2 regions of the Eubacterium sp. AM05-23 genome follow, and region 1 is predicted to be linked to the other one. Evidence: riboswitches for the same ligand, from Rfam matches in the RefSeq annotation. Region 1 holds a riboswitch; the other holds the start of a gene.
The links. Region 1 has a riboswitch for cobalamin ahead of nikB (nickel ABC transporter permease). Riboswitches for the same ligand answer to the same signal wherever they lie in the genome.
Positions count from the first base shown of each region.

Region 2: linked by a shared signal. The riboswitch ahead of DW091_RS17860 (DUF2284 domain-containing protein) and the one ahead of nikB (nickel ABC transporter permease) in region 1 are both predicted to bind cobalamin.

Region 1 covers NZ_QUDF01000011.1:130,594-137,597, forward strand. The annotation lists gene DW091_RS15260 (ABC transporter ATP-binding protein) at 1-92, opposite strand, end outside; gene DW091_RS15265 (ABC transporter substrate-binding protein) at 123-1,691, opposite strand; gene nikC (nickel transporter permease) at 1,759-2,577, opposite strand; gene nikB (nickel ABC transporter permease) at 2,578-3,546, opposite strand; cobalamin riboswitch at 3,687-3,867, opposite strand; gene DW091_RS20730 (hypothetical protein) at 3,916-4,041, opposite strand; gene DW091_RS15280 (M14 family metallopeptidase) at 4,103-5,077, shown strand; gene DW091_RS15285 (heavy metal translocating P-type ATPase) at 5,190-7,004, shown strand, end outside.
Region 2 covers NZ_QUDF01000016.1:12,350-19,353, reverse strand. The annotation lists gene DW091_RS17865 (peptidoglycan DD-metalloendopeptidase family protein) at 104-1,492, opposite strand; cobalamin riboswitch at 1,886-2,060, shown strand; gene DW091_RS17860 (DUF2284 domain-containing protein) at 2,173-2,778, shown strand; gene DW091_RS17855 (hypothetical protein) at 2,803-3,333, shown strand; gene DW091_RS17850 (sugar-binding domain-containing protein) at 3,316-4,254, opposite strand; gene DW091_RS17845 (dihydroxyacetone kinase subunit L) at 4,500-5,123, shown strand; gene DW091_RS17840 (hypothetical protein) at 5,164-5,487, shown strand; gene DW091_RS17835 (dihydroxyacetone kinase subunit DhaK) at 5,561-6,559, shown strand; gene lsrF (3-hydroxy-5-phosphonooxypentane-2,4-dione thiolase) at 6,633-7,004, shown strand, end outside.

The sequences.
Region 1 (7,004 bases):
ATGATCTCATGTCTTTTCATGTGCAGGTCAAAGTGTGCCACAGCTGGCGGCTTCTCACCGTACTGGACGCTCATGTCCCGGATTTTCAGCATCTTTTTCTCCTCTCGTTATCGTGTTTTTTCCTACTGTGCTGGTTTGATTTCTTTGGTCAGCCAATAGTAATCCGCTGGCAGCATCTCAACACCGGTAATCTTCCTGCTGGAAATAATGTTGGTTTCTGGATAAGCATAGAAAATGCTGGCCGCGTCGTTCATGATAAGCTGCTGGGCCGTAATGACCAGCTCCTGCCGTTTAGCCGTGTCAAACTCGGTGGACAGCTGGTCTAAGACCGCGTCGACCTCAGGGTTGCTGTAGCCGGCCGTATTGGCGTTTTTGTTTTCATCGGTATGGGTTTTCCAGTATTCTTTCAGGTAGTTTTCCGGGTCGCCGGTGTTGGCGGTGATGACGTTCCAGATTAACAGATCGTACTCGCCGTTTTCCTGCATATCCAGCAAAGTGGTGTATTCGTAGGTCTCGACCTTGACGTCAATGCCGATTTCCTTCAGGTTGGCCTGGGTAGCGGTGGCCAGGATAGGCAGCTCTGCGCGGCTGTCGTAAATAACGTACTGGAGCGTCAGGTTCTGTCCGTCCTTTTCCACAATACCGTCGCCGTTGGTGTCCGCATAGCCTGCCTCGGCCAGCAGCTGTCTGGCGCTCTCCAGATTATAGGCGTTTTCATCCTTCAGGGTGTTAAAACCGTAATCCAGAGACGGCGGAATCGGGGCTTTTCCGGCCTCAAAGGTGCCGTGGAGCAGATTATCCGCGTAGGTCTGGCGGTCCAGGGCACGGATCACCGCCTGGCGCACCTTCAAATCGGCCAGTGCTCCGCGCTGGTTCATAAAAGAAAGCACGGTCCGCAGCGACGCGATGCTGTTGATGTCAAACTGATCGTTGCCCTCAAACAGCGATAGATCGCTGCTGCTGATGTTGACGGCCATATCTACCTCGCCCGACTGCAGGGCCATAGCGCGGGTGTTGGCGTCATCAATGACCTGGATGTTCACTTCACTGTAGGGGACCTCACCATCCCAGTAATTTTCATTTCTTGCCACCACACATTTTTCCTTGTCAAAGGATTTAACCGCGTAAGGCCCTGTGCAGATCGGCCCGTCCGTGGCAAAGGCCGTGGTGTCCACAGTGGTATCCACGATCAAAAACAGCGGGTCGGCCAGGCAGCCAGGCAGCCCTGGCGTAGGGTTCTTGGTCTTGATCACCAGGTTTGATCCGTCTACGGTTATAGACTCATACTGGAAAAAGTCTGAGCTGGCGCGTTTGCTCATCTCAAAGGTCCGCTCCAGCGATGTCTTGACCAGGTCAGCGGTCAAGGCTGTACCGTTAGAAAACTTGACGCCGTCGCGTATTTTAAAGGTCCAGGTCAGGTTATCGCTGCCCAATTCCCAGCTTTCTGCAAGCCAGGGCTCTGCGCCCATCTCCTCGTTGAATTTTACCAGTGTTTCACCCACGCCATAACGCATGACCACCCAGCTGAAATACTGCTCGGTGGGTTCAAGCGTATCCGCAAAGCTCGTCACTCCAATGTTCAGCTGATCTGAGACCCCCGAAGATCCTCCGCTGCTACCGCAGCCCGATAACCCCGTTGCCGTCATGGCCAGAATCGCCACTGCCAATACCAGTTTCTTAAATTCACTCATTTTGTCTCCTCTCATATTCATATGAAAATTAAAATAAAAACGTTGTTTGCTCCGCAGGCCCGCTGCCCTAATCCTGACGCGGGTCCAGTATATCCCGGAGCCCGTCGCCCATCAGGTTAAACACCGAAACCACCATAAAAATAGCGATACCGGGGAACAGCATGAGCCAGGGCGCGGTCTGCAGATACTGCCGCCCCTCGTTAAGCATCAAGCCCCATTCCGGCGTGGGCGGCTGTGCCCCCAGCCCCAGAAAGGAGAGGGCCGCCAGTTCAAGCATCATGGTGCCCACATCCATGGCCGCGGTCACAATCATGGTCGGAATGATGTTCGGTACGACGTAACCGCCCAGTACCCGGCCGGTCCGCGCCCCAGTAACCACCGCCGCGGAGATGTACGCGCTGTTTTTGATCTTGAGTACCAGGCTGCGGCTCAGACGGGCGTATTTTGTCCAGCTCACCACTGCCAGGGCAATGACCGTGTTAAAGAGGCTCGGCCCCAGCATCCCGGCAATGGCAATGGCCAGAACCATGCCCGGAAAAGAGATCATCATATCTGATATCCGCATGATCACCGCGTCCACCGCACCGCCGAAATAACCGGCTGCCATCCCGAGAAACGTGCCGGCCGCAAAGACAATAACTACCAGCGTCAATGTCATTTCCAGCGACGCCCGCGTCCCGTAGATAATCCTGGACAGCTCACAGCGGCCCAGCTGGTCTGTGCCGCAGGGGTACTCCGCCGACGGCGGCCTGAGAGCGTTCTGCATAATGGTCTCATAGGGATCATGGGGCGCGATCCACGGCGCAAACACCGCGATCAGAACAATCACCACCGCCAGAATCCCGCAGATAGCAAAAAGCCTGTTCTGTCTGAAAAAAGCTTTCATTTACGCTTTTACCGCCTTTCTTCTCACTTCCCGGTCCAGCCCCCGCAGCCTCGGGTCCAGATAACCGTAGGAGAAATCCACCAGCAGATTGATGACCATGTAAATCAGGGCGATCCAGATCACATAGCCCTGAACCAGCGGATAGTCCCGGGCTGCAATGGCGTTCACAGCCATTTTGCCCAGGCCGGGCCAGGAGAAAATAATTTCCACCACCGCTGTACCGCCGAGCAGCGAACCCAGGGACAGGCCCAGCAGGGTCACCAGCGGCAGCATGGCGTTTGGCAGCACCTCCCGCCACAATATGGCCGATTCCTTAAGGCCCCGGGCCCTGGCCCCAGCCACATAATCCTGCCGTAACTCCTCCAGTACAGCGGTGCGCACCTGTCTTGTGTATTTGGCCGACATGGCAATGGCCAGTGTGACTGCGGGCAGTACCAGCTTCATAAAGCCTGTGCCCGAGGTGGCGATGGGAAACCAGTTCAGCTTAAGGCCAAACACGTACAGAAGCACCAGGCCGATCCAGAAGCCTGGAAAGGATACACCGATAAAGGACAATCCCCGTACCAGGTAATCCGGAAATCGATTCTGGTACACGGCTGCCAGAATCCCCAGGGGAATGGAGATCACAAGCATCAGAATAAGCGACGCGGCCGCCAGCTCCAGCGTCGGGCCAAGGCAGTTAAGCAGTACCGCGCTCACTGGCGTTTTCGAGGAATAAGACGTCCCCATATCCCCGGCCACAAAGCCCTTAAGCCAGTTGCCATACTGCACCAGAAACGGGTCATTGAGGCCCATCTCCTCCCGGGTTTCCGCTAGCAGCTCCTCAGACGGCGGCGTGCCGCCGGCCACCAGCATCAGCTCGGCCGGGTCACCGGGAGATAAATAGGTCAGGCAAAAGGTCAGAAAGCTGATGCCAAAAAGCACCAGTACGATTTGCAGCAAACGGTTAACAAGCTGTTTCGTGTTCAATAAAGAAATCCTCCTCTGTCAAAATGGCAATACGGGTAACAATCCGAAACGGAGAATAAAAGGGAAAGGGCATGAAAATCATTAAAAAAACAGCCCAGACGGCTGAATGAAAACAAAGCCCTCCTATCTACCGTAAGATTACTGAAAACAACAATACAAGCAGGTCTCCTGACTTAAGTTCTTCGTCTGTCCACGCCTTCCCAAGGCTGCGCCTCAGTGACATCTTGCGGACAACTCCCTATTACAGTGACGGGATCGTACCGGATTCGCACCGGTTTCTCTTTTAATCCCCGATCGGGAACTTGTATTTGGCATGATTAAATTTTTTAAACAAATATTTCACTGTGGTAAACTGTGAAATTGCTTAAATTATACTGGACTTTCACGCACTTGTCCAGTCTTTTTTAAAAATAAAAGCATTAAATTTAAACGGATACCCCCACCCGGTATGTTTTTTACTTTTATTTTTTTCTGCTTGACATTGGTTTTCGCCATGCCTTATACTCAAGGCAATCGGCTTAAATTAAAATTATTTCAAAAGTGAAAGGAGTCCGCAATGGAAAACAACCTATCAATCGGCACACTGACCGCCTCCCCCGGCGAGAAAATCCAGGGCATGCTGCCCATCCCGCACACAGAAATCGAGGTTCCCGTCACCCTGGTCAACGGCACGGGTGATGGAAAAACCGTCCTCATCACCAGCGGTATCCACAGCTGCGAATACGTCGGCATCGAGGCTGCTATCCAGCTGGCCGGCGAGCTTGACCCCGAAAATGTAAACGGAAGCCTGATCCTCATACACCCGGTCAATGTCCCCGGGTTCGAGTCCCGCTATCCAACGCTTATGCCCGGAGACAACAAAAACCTCAACCGCGTTTTTCCAGGCAGCCAGGAGGGCACCCCTGCCGACCGTGTCGCGCATTTTTTTGAGTACAGCCTTTATTCCCAAATTGATTTCTACATTGACCTGCACTGCGGCGAGATTTTTGAAGACCTGACCCCTTACGTGTATTACGTAGGCGCGGCAGACGAGACCGTGTCCAGAGCTGCCCGGCAGGCCGCCCTTCACGTCGACGTGCCCTATATGGTCAAATCCACTGCCACCACCGGGGCTTACAATTACGCCGGCGTTCTTGGCATTCCCAGCATCCTGCTGGAGCGCGGCTGCGCAGGGCGTTTTACCCAGGAAGAAGTGAACGCGGATAAAAAGGATGTCATCAATATTCTGAAGCACCTGGGCGTGCTGCCTGGCGCACCCGAGCTGCGGCACCGCCCTGTGGATTTAACCGATCTGGTCTACCTCATGCCCACGCGCCACGGTCTCTGGTATCCCGATGTAAAGGTGGGCGAGCTCATCGCCAAGGGCCAGCGCCTCGGTGAGGTCAGGGATTACTTCGGCAAAACGCTTGACACCTACCACGCCGAATACGATGGTGTTGTCCTCTACCAGTCCGCCACCCTCTGGACCGATGATTTCTGTGAGCTTATCACCTACGGCAAATTTGCGGAAACCGCAGGGATGACCCGTTAATTTTTACTTTTACCCCTTGACAAACCTCCTCGGGACAGTTAATATTAACATATGAACAATGATTCATATGTTTTATTCATCATATTTAATCCAACTTTCCGAGGAGGCCATTATGGCAACAAAAACTTATATACTTGAGCACCTGGGGTGTGCTGACTGCGCTTCAAAAATCGAGCGCAAAATCGCAGCCCTGCCCGGTGTCAGCGAGGCTAACATCGTCTACGCGACCAAACAGCTCCGCCTCACCGCCGAAGATCCAGACGGGCTTTTGCCGGAAATGCAGAAAATCGCTGTTTCCTACGAGCCGGATATTCTCATTACTGAGCGGAAACGCCGTTCACTGAAAAAAGCACCCGTAGCCGCCGGGCATGCTCCTCACGATCACAAGGAGCACCATCATCACGACGCGGAATGCGGCTGCGGACATGATCATCACGAGCATGAGGAGCATCACCATCATGACGCGGAATGCGGCTGCGGGCATGATCACCACGATCACGAGGAGCATCACCACCATGACGCGGCATGTGCCTGCGAACACGACCACCACGATCACGAGGAGCATCACCACCATGATGAGGCCTGCGGCTGCGGGCACGATCACCATGAGTACGAGGAGCATCATCACCATGTCCCCGGCCATCCGGCGGATTGTCAATGCGAGCTCTGCCGCCACGGCGAGGAATACTGTGACATCTGCGGTGAGAGTCTGGCTAACTGCACCTGTAAAATGCCCGACGCAGACGTGGAAAAAGCGGTTTTCATTCTTGAGAATCTTGGATGTGCCAACTGCGCTGCCAAAATGGAGCACAAAATCAAAGAGCTGCCTGGTGTCGAGTATGCCACTATCACCTACGCCACTAAGCAGCTGCGCCTGTCTGCGGATAACGCCGCTGCCCTGCTGCCGGACATTCAGCAAATCTGCGCCGCCATCGAGCCGGACGTCAGGGTCATTCCCCGCAAAAAGACAGTGGGGAAGGGTGCCACAAAGGTTTATACCCTTGAAAACCTGGGCTGCGCCAACTGCGCTGCCAAAATGGAGGCCAAAATCAACGCCCTGGACGGTGTCACCAACGCCACAATCACCTATGCCACTAAGCAGTTGAAGGTTACAGGGAGAGATCCAGACAGCCTGCTCCCCCAGTTTCGTGACATCTGCCAGTCCATCGAATCGGATGTTCAGGTTATTCCGAGGGAAACCCGCCAAAAGGCTGCTGCTCAAGAACCCCAGGTCCTTTCTGCCAAACCCGAAAAAAAGAAAATGTCGGCTGAGACCAAAACCCTCATCGGCATCATTATCGGCGCGGCGCTGTTTGTCATCGGGGAGATCATGGAGCGTACCCTGCCTCCAGTTTACAATATTCCGGTTTTCGTATTGGCCTACATCATCCTCGGCGGACGTATTGTCATTACAGCGGTCAAAAACCTCATGAAGGGTCAGGTCTTTGATGAGAACTTCCTGATGAGTGTGGCCACACTGGCGGCCTTCGCCATTCAGGATTACCCTGAAGCAGTGGGCGTTATGCTGTTCTACCGTGTCGGCGAATACTTTGAGGACCGCGCGGTTGAAAAGAGCCGCAGCCAGATCATGAACGCGGTGGATATGCGCCCCGAAGTCGTCAATCTGCTGGTCGGCGACGAGGTGCGGGTCATCGACGCTGAGGATGCCGCCATCGGTGACATTCTTCTGGTGCGCCCCGGCGACCGTATTCCCCTGGACGGTGTCATTGTCGAGGGGGAAAGCCGAATCGATACCTCCCCTGTGACGGGCGAGCCTGTTCCGGTCAAGGCCGGCTATGGCGACGAGGTGGTTTCGGGCTGTGTCAACACCTCTGGCCTCTTAAAAATGCGGGTTGAAAAAGTGCTGGAAGAATCCATGGTCACCCGTATTCTGGACTCTGTGGAAAACGCGGCGGCCAGCAAGCCG
Region 2 (7,004 bases), on a different contig from region 1:
ACCACCGCCCCGGTTCTTTACAAAAAATAAAAAAAGAACCAAACACGCGATTTGGTTCTTTTTTATCAGTGATATGCATATACTAATTTTTTCGATCATGACATCAGACGTTATCGCCGTCCTTGATGTCAAAATAGTCTGGTAAAAATTGCTGAACGTCGTTAATGCGGATTTCAAAATGGGAGTGCGGTCCGGTTGAGTTACCAGTGCTGCCCATTAACGCTACGACTTGGCCCTTTTCGACCCGGTCACCAACGCTTACCTTAAATTCGGAGTTATGACCCATTCTCAGGACAGTTTTTCCATCGTCCATCATAATGTCAACGCATAATCCGTAACCGCCAAATTCACTTGCCCGGATGACTGTACCACTCTGCGGTGCGTAGATCGGCGTACCCATTGAGTTCGCAATGTCTACTGCAAAGCAGCCTGCGTGGCTTCCTGGCTTGTCTAAAGCGGAAATATTACCGGTTGCCGGTAAAATAAAGTTGCCTTTCTTTGAAGACATGGTCGGGTACTGCTTCGTTCCCTTTGAAACAATCTGAGCCACCGGCTCTTTCGCAACTGTTTCGGATAAGGTTGTTTCACTCACAACCTTACCGTCTTCATAGACGGTTTCGACTTCCTTATCAAGTTGTCCGTTCACACCTTGCTGTGTAACTACAGTTTGATCAACATATACATTTGGATCTTCCTGCTCAACGGTCTGGAAAGGTATGTCTTCTTTTTTAGTTGATGTTTTAGTCAGATTAATTTTTAAGATACTGGAGCTTGTCTCAGTCTCATTATTCTGGTTTTCTACATTCTCATTACTATTATTTTCAACGGTACCTTCAGCTGCTAAAGCTTCCTCTTGGGCTGGCTCATTGCTTTGGTCTCTTGCCACATCGGCTCCACCACGGCTTGCTACCTGGATTGGAGCGTTCGTACTCTCTTCACTCTTACTCGGATTAGTATTACCTGTTGCTAAAAGATTAGCGCACTCGTCCGGACTGTTTAAGTCCTCGAGCGGAAAATTCTTAGGCGTTTCTACAACGTCGCTCTGGATGTCGCATTTTACCAGCTTATCTGTACCCTGTACGTTACCGATCTTATTAATTGCACCTGCAATACCGGCCTGTACCTGATCAGATGAAGCCAGGTTTCCAACTTCCTGTCCGTCAACCTTTAATTCTACACCATGAACGCCGACCCAAAGGTTCTGCGCGTTCAATGCATCAGTAAATTCTTCCTCTGACAACATTGGTTTATTAAATGTGATGCTCTTTTTAATCTGTATATCATTGTAGACATATGCTGTTTCGATCGACGTTTTCGATCGCATATCCTGCTCTACCTGATCCAGACTCTGTGTAAACACAGCCGCATCCTTTGTATAGCCTAAAACCTCTCCGTCAACCATTACCTTGTAACCAAGACAGGTTGAAGAAAAGAATCCGAGAAGAAGCGCTACACAGAAACCTGTGAATACGACTTTTTCTCTTTTGCTCAAGTGCTTGGCGTAATGCGCAAGCTTCTTAAAAAACATTTGGAGCTTGCCACTTGAGCGATGGCTTTCGTTGCTAATGCCTAATCACCACCCTCCTATATATAATTTTGACCAAATTGTAAAGTTATTTACAATTTAGATATATTTTAACATATCCTTTGGCCCTTGCCAATACCTTAACCGAAATTACTTAATATTTTATGAAAAATTCATTAAAATATACGTGTTTTTGGTTTAATTAAGGCGGTTCTCGCCCCTTTACCGGCTTTTCAGTATTTTTTTCTTTACATTTAAGATTAAAACAAAGGGGAAAATCTTGTTGTAAAAAAATAAATTTACGAAAAACCCCCTGTCAGGGCCCAATAAACCTTGACAAAAGAAAATCAAAGGGATATGATAAAGACAACTTAATATTGTAAACATTATGTAAATGGGAAAAAGGTGAAAATCCTTTGCTGTAATCGCAGCTGTAATGCAATATGTCCCCTTATGTGCCACTGTCCGCCGGATGGGAAGGGAAGGGGAATGCCATTGTAGAGCCAGAAGACCGGCATAATGTTTTCTTAAAACGCTCCGATTTAGAGTTATTTAAGAGATACGTTCCTTAATCAATTTCGTATTTTTTGCCTTCTCTAGCCGGAGAAGGCTTTTTTATTGTACTAAATGAAGGTGAGGTCTTTCCATTGATTGAAATAAAAAAACAGGCAGAGCCTGCCAAAGAGTTTAAAGGTGACACCGTTATTAAAAGCCTGATGACCATTAAGCGGCAGCTTGAAGATAAACGCAGACTGTTCGGCATTCATGAATATGCCTTTGCCAAAACCAGCGACCTGCTGTTTTCCATGGGCACAAGGCTTTTATGCGAGGGAAACCAATGCGGCCATTACGGCGCTACCTGGGCCTGCCCGCCCGCGGTAGGCAGCTACAACAGCTGTGTCGCCAAATGCCGCTCCTACGAAAACGTCTGTCTGCTCTCAACCGTTACCGATTTAAAAGGCCAGTATGACTTTAGAGGCTGGAACCGGGCCCGCATATTTCACGAGGCCGCTACGGCCAAGTCTGCCCGTCTTTTCAGAGCCCATTATCCTGGCGCTCTGGTGCTCTCCACAGAGGGCTGTATCCTCTGCGACCAGTGCACCTACCCCGACGCCCCCTGCCGTTACCCAGACCAGATTTTTCCATCCGTGGAAGGCTATGGCATCGTGGTCATGGATCTGGCCAGCAAAACCGGCCTTTCCTATAATAATGGCCCCGAAACCGTTACCTATTTCAGCTTTGTGCTGTTTTAGCCCGATTCAGAAAGGAGAACCGCCATGAACCTGACTATTTCGCCCATCTCCACGGCCGAGCCCCTGCCCCCGGCCGTCGCTGTTTCCGATCTTCATGCGCTCAAAGAAAAATACAGCGTCCTCAAAAAAAAGGCCGCCACAGCCTACTGCGCCCTGGACGGCGTCCTCTCCCTTTTTCAGGCCATCGCCCAGGAAAAAGGGATTGACTTTAACCCTGTGGTTTTCTACCCCATGTCCTCCTTTGTGAGAGAACGGGACATCTGCAGGATGACAGAGCTGCTGCTGGAAAGCGCCTTTTCCGCCGGAGAAAAAAGCGTAGACTTCACCATCAACCTTTTTAACGCGGGCGTTATCTCCCTGTCCATTAAAACCGAGCAGCCCTGCCAGCCCCTTCCCCAGTATACCGAAGAGCTCCAGGCGCTCACTGCCGCCTATGACGGCATCCGGGACACCCGCCGAATCGGCGGCCGGGAGCTGACTTCTTTTATACTGAGACACAGCCCCGACCACGCCGAGGAGCGTTTTGGCAGCGATCTGCTATACGTCCGTTTTTAAAATCTTCTCAGCCGTCACCTCATCAATGATAAGGTGGCGCGCGAACCCGGTGTTCAGGCAGCCGATGGCCGATCCTACATTAGCCTCCACAGGCACAATGCCAATAAAATTCTTAATTTTAGAAAGCGGCCCCAGCGGAATCTGTATGGCAAAATCATCCTCACCTTTTATCTGCTGTCCCTTCCAGTTAAAAAAGTAAGACAGAATATTGGAGGTCGCCCGCTCCGTGATCAGCCGCCGCCCAAAGCGCAGGGCAGTGGCGTGGTCCGGCACACAGGGGTAGCCGCCAAGGGTCACCAGTGCGGTGTCTGTCTTTTTCCACAGGGCCAGAATACTGTTATAATTATCTGTCGTCACAAATAAATCCCGTTCCTGCTTGGTCGTAGGAAAGGCCGGCGAGATCAAAAAATCCGCCTCAAATCCCGTTTTTCGGGCAAAATCCGTAGCCAGCTCATTGGGATGGTAGCCCTTGTGCGGCACTGTGGCCGTCCCGATCAGCGGACAGACTTTCCCGCTGTACTGCCCAGCAAGCTCCCTGCCCGCTAAAATATCAATGACACGGCTGATATTATAACCCCAGCCAAGGCCAAGGATTCGGGTTTTAGGCAGGATTTCCAAAAGAAAATCCACAGCGGCTTCATAAAGACGCTCCTGGGTTTCGTTCTTATCCTCTGTGCAGCTGACCACCTGACAGCTCTTTAAGCCAAACCGGTTACACAGTTCCCGGCTTTTTCCAATGCTGGTGCTGTCAAAAGATTTGATCTCAATTTTAACAATACCTTCTTTGCGGGCTTTGTTCAGCAGATTGCTGACCGAAGGCCGCGAGATACCCATCGACTTTGCAATCTCTGCCTGAGTCATGTTCTCTTCATAATACATCTGCGCCGCGCTAATAAGACGGATCAGCTCCTTTTCTTTCATGATGATCTCCTTTACAAATGTCAACAGCTTTTTTCTAAATATACTCTATTTTTTGACAAATGTCAATCCACTATCTTTAAGATTCAAAATGCAAAATACTTTACATTTGTCAGTTTATTGCTTATTTTTCATATTTTTATGAATTTTTTCAAGGATTTTAAATTATTTTACGTTTTTTTGTTTGACAAATGTTAATTCCGGTGATATTCTATAAACAAGTTGAAACCGATACCGGAGGTGAGAGTATGTCAGTAGAAACCTTAAAAATCAAAAACATGTTATTGACATCTGCTAATAAAATTATAAGCAACGTCGAAAACTTAACCAGGCTGGATTGCGAGCTGGGTGATGGCGACCACGGAACCACCATGGAAAAGATCGCCAAAGCGCTGGTGACCGAAGTGGACGCCTGGAACGAAGAAACCGACCTGAAAGAAGCACTGGAAGCCCTGAACGATACCCTTGAGGATATCAGCGGCGGCTCCGCTGCCCCGCTTTTTGGCTCTTTTGTCTGTGGCATGGCCGATGCGGCCGACCCCAGCCAGGATACCGACGCCTTTATTAAGACCATCCTGCTTGGCGCCTATGAAGAATTTTTCGATACATCCGGCGCAAAGCCCGGTGGAAAATCCATGATGGACGCCATTTACCCTGCGACCGAGGTGATCCGAAACGCCGATAAGATTAATCAGGAAGTCCTGAACCAGGCCGCCAAAGCCGCCCGTGAAGGCTCCGACGCAACCTCAGATATGCTTGGCAAGTATGGACGCGCCCGCTACATCGGCGACCGCGCCATCGGCCATACCGACCCTGGCTCCGTATCCTTTGCCCTGTTCTACGAAGGTCTGGCAGAAGGCTATGCCCTTTAATGACGTTTTAATTTATTAAGATTCTCAGGAGGAATTTAAGATGAAATATGAAATCATGCACGTTGGCGTTCCTGTAAAGGAAACCGTATTACCTGAAGATTACGCCGAAGGCCTGAAGGTTTATATCTCCGGCCCAGACAACAACGACCTGAAATTTGAATATCTGCGCTTTGAAGAAGGCACACCCCTTCATCCCGACGTTGTGAACAAAACCCACGTTGCCTATAAAGTGCCAAATATCGATCAATTCATCGAAGAAGAAGGCGCCACTGTCCTAAACGGAAGAATGGCCGTCGATGAAACTCTGGACATCGCTTTTGTATCCGTACACGGCACAGTCCTCGAGCTCATGGAAATGAAGTGAGGTCCAGTTTTCAAAAAATACGATCTTTTTAAAAAACCAAATATAATCTAAATTAACAGGGGGAAATACTAAAATGACAATGAAAAAATTCTTAAACCAGCCGGAAAACATCGTATCTGAATTACTGGAAGGCCTGGAACTGGCAAACCCAGATATTATCGAAGTAACAGGAAACAACCTGGTGGTTAACAAAAAATTAAAAGACGCAGACCGCGTAACCGTCGTAACCTTAGGCGGCGCCGGCCACGAACCAGCCATCGAAGGCTTTGTGGGCGAAGGCATGGTTGACATCTGCGTGATCGGGGATATTTTTGCAGCGCCTGGCTATAAGGCCTGTATCGAAGCCCTAAAAATGGCCGACAAGGGCCACGGCGTTTTATTCGTAGTTTTAAACCATGCGGGCGATATGCTCACAGGCAACAAAACCATGAAGGAAGCCGCAAAATTAGGCTTGAACGTTAAGAAAGTCGTTACCCAGGAAGATATTGCCAACGCACCGCGCTCCAACGCCGACGACCGCCGCGGTCTGGTAGGCTGCGTGCCTGTATACAAAATCGCAGCAGCTGCCGCAGCTGAAGGCAAATCCTTAGACGAAGTGGCTGCCATTGCCCAGAAATTCGCAGACAACATGGCCACCATTGCCGTAGCTGCCAAGGGCGCAACCCACCCGGCAAACGGCGAAGTCATCTCGACCTTAGGCGATGATGAAATGGAAGTGGGCATGGGCCAGCACGGTGAAGGCGGCGGCGGACGCCAGCCAATGAAATCAGCCGACGAAACCGCTGTGATCATGGCCGACGAATTAATCGCAGACCTTGACCTCAAAGCCGGTGAAGACGTGATGGTATTCATCAACGGCAGTGGCTCCTCCACATTAATGGAGCTCCTCATTGTTTTCCGCAAGGTTTATAAATACCTGGAAGAAAAAGATATCCATGTGAAAGCAAACTGGGTTGGCGAAATCCTGACTGTACAGGAAACAGCAGGCTTCCAGATGTTCATGGCCCGCGTAGACGAAGAAGAGCTCAAATACTGGAACGCTCCATGCAAGACCCCATACAAGGTCGTTTAATTCAAGCAACGGTAAATCACAAAAGCGGCCTTTAAACGCCGCTTTTTAATTCAGAATAAAGGAGATCAAACCAATGGCAGATAAAGACGGCAACAAACACGCAAAAGATTTCGGCTTTGACCGGCCGGCAGAAAATAAAAGTTTCCACGTCAAGGGCATGGAAAACGTGGACTGGGGCATGAAAACCCGCCTGTCCCAGATCTTTGACCCCAAAAGCGGCAACACCATCATGCTTGCCTTTGACCACGGCTATATCATGGGGCCAACCCAGGGTCTCGAACGCCTGGACCTGGCCATCCCGCCGCTCATGGACTACGCCGACGTGCTCATGGGCACCCGGGGCGCACTGCGCACCTGCATTCCGCCAGACTGCAAAAAAGCCATCGCGCTGCGCTGCTCCGCGGGCAGCTCTGTCCTGAAGGATGATATGAGCCACGAGGTGGTA